One region of the Megamonas funiformis genome, then DNA from elsewhere that is predicted to be linked to it. Evidence: a T-box and tRNA genes for the amino acid it is inferred to sense, from the RefSeq annotation. Region 1 holds a T-box; the other holds one or more tRNA genes.
The links. A T-box is a leader RNA that pairs with one kind of tRNA and senses whether it is charged. The one in region 1 lies ahead of leuS (leucine--tRNA ligase), so its partner is inferred to be a tRNA-Leu.
Positions count from the first base shown of each region.

Region 2: it encodes a tRNA-Leu, which carries the amino acid that the T-box ahead of leuS (leucine--tRNA ligase) is inferred to sense. The anticodon was not compared.

Region 1 is NZ_CP048627.1:2,015,216-2,018,654, reverse strand. It holds gene leuS (leucine--tRNA ligase) at 1-1,956, opposite strand, end outside; T-box leader at 2,010-2,200, opposite strand; gene GXM21_RS10165 (RrF2 family transcriptional regulator) at 2,405-2,875, shown strand; gene brnQ (branched-chain amino acid transport system II carrier protein) at 3,075-3,439, shown strand, end outside.
Region 2 is NZ_CP048627.1:551,051-554,489, reverse strand. It holds gene GXM21_RS02705 (RNA-guided endonuclease InsQ/TnpB family protein) at 188-1,294, opposite strand; tRNA gene GXM21_RS02700 (tRNA-Leu) at 1,889-1,975, opposite strand; gene GXM21_RS02695 (hypothetical protein) at 2,105-2,614, shown strand; gene GXM21_RS02690 (exodeoxyribonuclease III) at 2,662-3,417, opposite strand; gene rsmA (16S rRNA (adenine(1518)-N(6)/adenine(1519)-N(6))-dimethyltransferase RsmA) at 3,421-3,439, opposite strand, start outside.

The DNA of each region.
Region 1 (3,439 bases):
AAAAGTTGGATTTTCTTTAACTTTATCAGCATAGGAAAGGATAATTCTCCATACACGCTGAATGAAACGCCAAGCACCTTCAACGCCTTGGTCACTCCATTCAAGGTCACGTTCTGGTGGAGCAGCAAATAAAATAAAGAGACGAGCAGTATCTGCACCATATTTTTTGATGATTTCTTCAGGAGATACAACATTTCCTTTAGATTTACTCATTTTAGAACCATCTTTGATAACCATACCTTGAGTTAAAAGGTTTGTAAATGGTTCATCAAATTCTACAAGACCTGCATCTTTTAATACTTTTGTGAAGAAACGGGAATATAATAAGTGCAAGATAGCATGTTCAATACCACCGATATATTGGTCAACAGGGAGCCAATAATTGATAGCATCTTTGCTAAATGGAGCTTTATCATTGTGTGGATCAGCATAGCGCATATAGTACCAGGAAGAGCAGATGAATGTATCCATAGTATCTGTTTCACGTTTTGCAGGTGCACCACATTTTGGACATGTGCAATTTACGAAATCTTCAGCTTGAGCAAGTGGAGAAGTTGCACCAGTTTCAAATTTTACATCTTTAGGTAATTTTACAGGTAATTGTTCTTCAGGAACGAGAACTTCACCGCAATGAGGGCAGTAAATAATAGGAATTGGAGCACCCCAATAACGTTGACGGGAGATGAGCCAATCACGTAAACGATAATTTACACGACGTTTGCCGAGGTTATTTTCTTCGAGCCAATCAATCATAGCTGTGATAGCTTTACGATTATTCATGCCAGTGAATTGACCGGACTCTACAAGTTCACCATCTTCAACGTATGCATTTTCCATAGTTTCAAGTGTTAAATTATGTTCTTTATTTTGAATAACAATTTTCATTGGTAAATTGTATTTTTTAGCAAACATAAAGTCACGTTCATCATGAGTAGGAACACCCATAACAGCGCCAGTACCATATTCAAAGAGAACATAGTTTGTTACCCATACAGGAACTTTTTCACCATTGAATGGATTTATAGCATAAACGCCTGTGAACATACCTTTTTTCTCAGATTCACTAGAAGTACGTTCGATTTCATTCATATTGTGTACTTCTTCAATGAATTTTAAGATTTCTTGTTCGTTTTCTTTGCCTTTGATGAATTTTTTTACAAGTGGATGTTCTGCTGCAAGTACAACATAAGATACACCAAATACAGTATCAGGGCGAGTTGTATAAACAGAAATTTTTTCATTGTAATCAGGTACATCAAAGCTAAATTCAGCACCTTCACTGCGACCAATCCAGTTATCCTGCATGATTTTTACGCGGTTTGGCCAGCCTTCAAGTTTATCAAGGTCTTTTAATAATACATCAGCATAATCTGTGATTTTTAAGAACCATTGTTCAAGGTCTTTTTTCACTACTGTATCATCACAGCGCCAGCATTTACCATCAATAACTTGTTCATTAGCAAGTACAGTATGGCAAGTTTCACACCAGTTAGCAGAAGCTTTTTTCTTATAAGCTAAGCCTTTTTTATAGAATAATTCAAAGAGCCATTGAGTCCATTTATAATAATCTTCATGGCAAGTAGCAACTTTTCTATCCCAGTCGTAAGAAAGACCCATTTCTTTTTGTTGACGAGTCATATTTGCCATATTATCTTCAGTCCAGTCAGAAGGACTAACGCCATGTTTGATAGCTGCGTTTTCAGCAGGCATACCGAATGCGTCAAAGCCCATTGGATGAAGTACATTGAAACCATTCATAGTTTTATAACGAGCAATAACATCACCGATGGAGTAATTGCGAACATGTCCCATATGTAAATTACCAGATGGGTAAGGGAACATTTCAAGTACATAATATTTTGGTTTGTTTGGGTCCATATTAATCTGGTAAGCTTTTGTTTCGTCCCAGATTTTCTGCCATTTTTTTTCAATGGATTGAGGACAATATTTTTCCATAAAATTAACACTCCTATACTATTTTTGGACATTAAAAAAGCCCCTGGCAAAATGCCAGGGACGAATTATCGCGGTACCACCCTGATTGATAACAAAAAGTTATCCTCTTTAAAATCTTAACGGGATTAGCGGTGCTTTTGCACTCCTCCACAGCGAGTTCAATTACATGATTATAGGCTCGCATCAACCGCCTACTTTCTGAAAAATCCTTAAATAATTTACTACTCTGTATCATTGGATTTGAATTTGATATAAACAAATATCATTATACTTAGCTATAATATTAAAGTCAAGTAATATTGTTACATTGTTAATTTTTTATATAATTAAATACCTGATATTTTATAGGTGTATAATTGAGAAAAAATAGAAAAAAATTGAGAATATAGCAGTTTTTAAAATTGATTTCCTACTAAAATAATAGTAAAATATTTATGAGGTGATTTTGATGAAGGTTTCAACAAAAGGTCGATATGCATTGAGAACAATGATTGATTTAACAGTGAATAATACAGGTAATCCCATTCCGTTAAAAGATATTGCAACTAGACAGAATATAAGTTTGAAATATATGGAACAGATAATTTCTTTATTGATAAAAGCAAAATTAGTAAAAAGCGTGCGAGGAAATAATGGAGGTTATTTATTAGCAAAATCTAGTATGCAATACACAGCTGGCGATATTTTGCGAGCAGCTGAAGGAGATATGGCTCCAATTGCTTGTATTGAAAAAGATCATTGTAATTGTAATAGAGCTGATTATTGTAGTGTATTGCCATTTTGGTTAGGTTTGAATAAAGTGATAAATGGTTATTTAGATAGTGTTACTTTATCAGAATTGGCAAGACAAGCTAAAGAAAATAATGCAATGATTACTTGCCAACAAAATGAAAAAGAAAATAAAAAAGATAAAAAATAATCCTTAGTATTTATGCTGAGGATTATTTTATTTTACATAGGATTATCATAAATTAATCAATAAAATGAAAAAATGATTAAAATTATATTTTTTAAAAAATATACAAATTTACATTTTTTGTATTGTGTATATTTTATTTTGCCTATATAATATAAAAATATGACTATAATCGTAATACATTAAAAGAAAGGATTTTATTATGCAAGTAAAAATTAGTGATGTAGTTGTAACGGGTTTTGCATTATTTGCAATGTTTTTTGGTGCAGGAAATGTAATATTTCCTCCATATTTAGGTATGACCTCTGGAACAGAGTGGTTAACAGGTTTCTTATGTTTCATATTTATTGATGTATTTTTATCTTGTATCGGAATATTTACTATAGTTTATGGTGGCGGTGGCATTAAAGCCTTAGAAAGTGTTGTAGGTAAAATTCCAGGCATGATTTTAAATGTAGCAGCTGTATTATGTACAGGTGTATTGATTGCTCCACCAAGAACAGCAGCAACTACTTTTGAAATGAGTATTGCGCCATTTACAGATAAGATTTCCTTATTTGTGTTCTC
Region 2 (3,439 bases), 1.1 Mb from region 1:
TTAGTAATGATATTATCTTTAATGAGTGTATTAGTTGCAGGTTGTGGTGATGATAAATATGTACAATCCTTGACGTACTCCCCATAGCTAAAGCTAGGGGATTCTGGGATACTGACGAACCTTGCTATCAAAAGACAGTCTTACGAGTTCTCTCCACAATGGACAACGCCCTGCCCATATTTATTTATTACTTGCGGGAGAAAAAAATTCTTTCTCCTTCTTTCTTTATATTTATAGCGGCGTTTAAATCCCTATCATGATGTTTACCGCATTTTGGACAAGTCCATTCTCTTATTCTCAATTCTTTGAGTTCTTTGTTTTGATAGCCACAATTACTGCATAGCTGACTTGACGGAAAGAAATTTCCTACTTCAACAACGTTGGAACCTGCCTTTTGTGTTTCATACTTCAACTTGTTTACAAAATCGGCAAAACCTAAATCGGATATCTTTCTGCCGAAACGTTTCTGCATGGCTTTTAAATTCAAATTTTCGATAGAGATTAAGGCATATTTACCAGTGAGATACTGTGCCGTTTTCCAATGAAAATCACGGCGCATATTCGTTACTTTTTTATGCAGTCTTGCCAAATTCAGTCTTGCTTTTTGGCGATTGTTAGAAGCTTTTTGTTTACGGGATAAATTGCGGTTAGCTTTAACAATTAATTTTGCATTCTGCTTGAAAAACAGCGGAGAGATGATATTTTTCCGTTCTGAACCTGTGAGAAATATCTTTAACCCGAAGTCAAAACCGACGCTTTCACCTGTTCTTGTTAAGACTTCATTTTCATTTGTTTCACAGGAAAAATACAAATAAATATCGCCTAAAGCATCGCGCTTTATGGTTACGGTCTTTACTTTTCCGTCAATATCCCGCGATTTAAAATAGCGATATTTCTGATTGGCAATTCTAATAACATTTCCACCCAATAATTTCCAACCGGACGTTTTCAAAGTATATGATTTATATTTACGTATCTTTTTAAACGACGGAGGAGCTGAACGGACATTATGCTTCTGATTTCTGAAAAACAACTTATAGGCACGGTCTATGCGTTCAGTTATATTTTGTACTGATTGTGAACCTATTTCTTTAAGATAGCTGAATTTTGCCCGTTTTTTCAGTTTAGTTAAGTGTTTCTGCAGAACAAATTTGTGCAATGATTTTTTAAATAAACGATAGTACCGTTTGTGAATTGCAATGCAGTGATTATAAATGAGACCTGCCGCATTAATCTGCCTATGAAGTTTTTTATTTCGTTTAGAGTTATATAGCTTAAAGCAATAGGTTTTCATTTATCTCACCGCCTTTATTGTTATTCGTAGTTATATGATAGCATATGAATATACAAAATAAAATGGTCCGACTTCAATTGCTTACGCAAATTCGTCGGACGTGCCTTATATCCCCAGTGCTAAAGCACGGGGCTTTACGGCACATTTGGTAAAATTATTTTAATTAGCCTTATATTATAAATAATGATTATTATAAGAGGTGATTTATACTGTTTATAGTTGGATTTGTACTATTTATTATAGCTATTGAAATACTTTTTCCTGATTCCAACTAGGTATATTGATAAAAAATCAAAAGCAATATATTACCATAATATCAAAGAATAAATCTTCGTAAAGCTATAACAATTTGAGTTTTAACTCTTTTTGTTATAGCTTCTTTATTTCTACTTATAAAGAAAAATCAAACCAATTTTTACTTCTAAATCTTTAAAAATTTTATTATAACCTATATATTTTTTTCTTTTATAATTGACTTTATCTTTCTTGCCATGACCTCTTATTATTAAATAGAATTATTTAAAAGTTTATATACTCAAAATTAGACAACAAAAAAGGCTTTACGGAAAACCCGTAAAGCCTTGAATTTACTAATGGTGCCGAAGGCCGGACTCGAACCGGCACGTAGGGGACTACGCTTGATTTTGAGTCAAGTGCGTCTGCCAATTCCGCCACTTCGGCATATTGTGTTAAACAACAGTAATATTATATCATTCTATAATTATACTGTCAATATAAATAATTATCTTAACTTAATTAAATATATCTATTATAATGTTAATATATTTTTTAATATGAAAGGAATTTTTTATGTCACCAAAATCTGTTTTTCTTACTTTAATAATTATTTTATCTTGTATTATTTACTTACCTTCTATAACGTATGCTCAAAATACCACAACTAATACTACTACTTATTTACATTTACCAGAAAAAACTACTATGCAAATAATAAATATAGATAATTTAGACAGTAAAACTAATCATAAATACGATTTAATCAACTTCCGTCTTCACCAAGATTTAGTTGTTAACAACGAAATCATTTTACCTAAAGATACAAAACTTCAAGGTATGATTACTAAAATCCATGGCAGTAGATTGCTTGGGGAAAGTGCTATTATCCGCATAAAATTAAATAATATCACCTTAGCTGATGGCAGTATTTTAGAATTTCCTTGCGATTTAAAATTAAAAGGTGGCAAAAATTATGCCAATATAGCAAGTAGTATCATCGTTCCTTTTTCGGGTTTACTATTTAAAGGAAAAGAAGTTTCTTGCCCATCTGGTAGCATAATTGAATACAGTTTTGAAGGATAAAAAATGGCAATAGGCTTATCATGAAATAAAGTCTATTGCCATTTTATTTAAATATCTAATTCCAAACTAACTGGACAATGGTCACTACCAAAAAATTCATTGTGAATGCCAGCTTCTTTTATATTTTCTTCAATATCTTTAGATACGATAAAATAATCAATTCTCCACCCAGCATTATTTTCACGAGCTTTTCGCATATATGACCACCATGAATAAATGCTTGTTTTATCCGGATAAAGATAACGGAAAGTATCTACAAAACCTGCTTGTAATAATTCAGTCATTTTACTGCGTTCTTCATCTGTAAAACCTGCACTACGGCGATTTGTCTTAGGATTTTTTAAATCAATCTCTTTATGAGCAACATTTAAATCTCCACACATCACAACAGGTTTTTGTTTGTTTAATTCAACTAAATAATTGCGAAAAGCATCTTCCCATTGCATACGGTAATCCAAGCGCTCTAATTCTCGCTTAGAATTTGGTGTATATACGCAGACCATAAAGAATTTATCAAATTCTAAAGTAATTACACGACCTTCGTGGTCATGTTCTTCTATACCTAAACCATAACTTACATTTAATGGCTCTACTTTAGTAAAAATAGCTGTACCTGAATAACCCTTTTTTTCTGCACTATTCCAATACTGTTTATATCTAGGTAAATCTAATTCTAATTGATGAGGTTGCATTTTTGTTTCTTGTAAACAAAAAATATCTGCATCTAAAGTCTGAAAAGTCTCCATGAAACCCTTATTCATACAAGCACGAAGACCATTTACATTCCAAGAAACAAATTTCATAAATCATGCCTCCTGTTTTGCC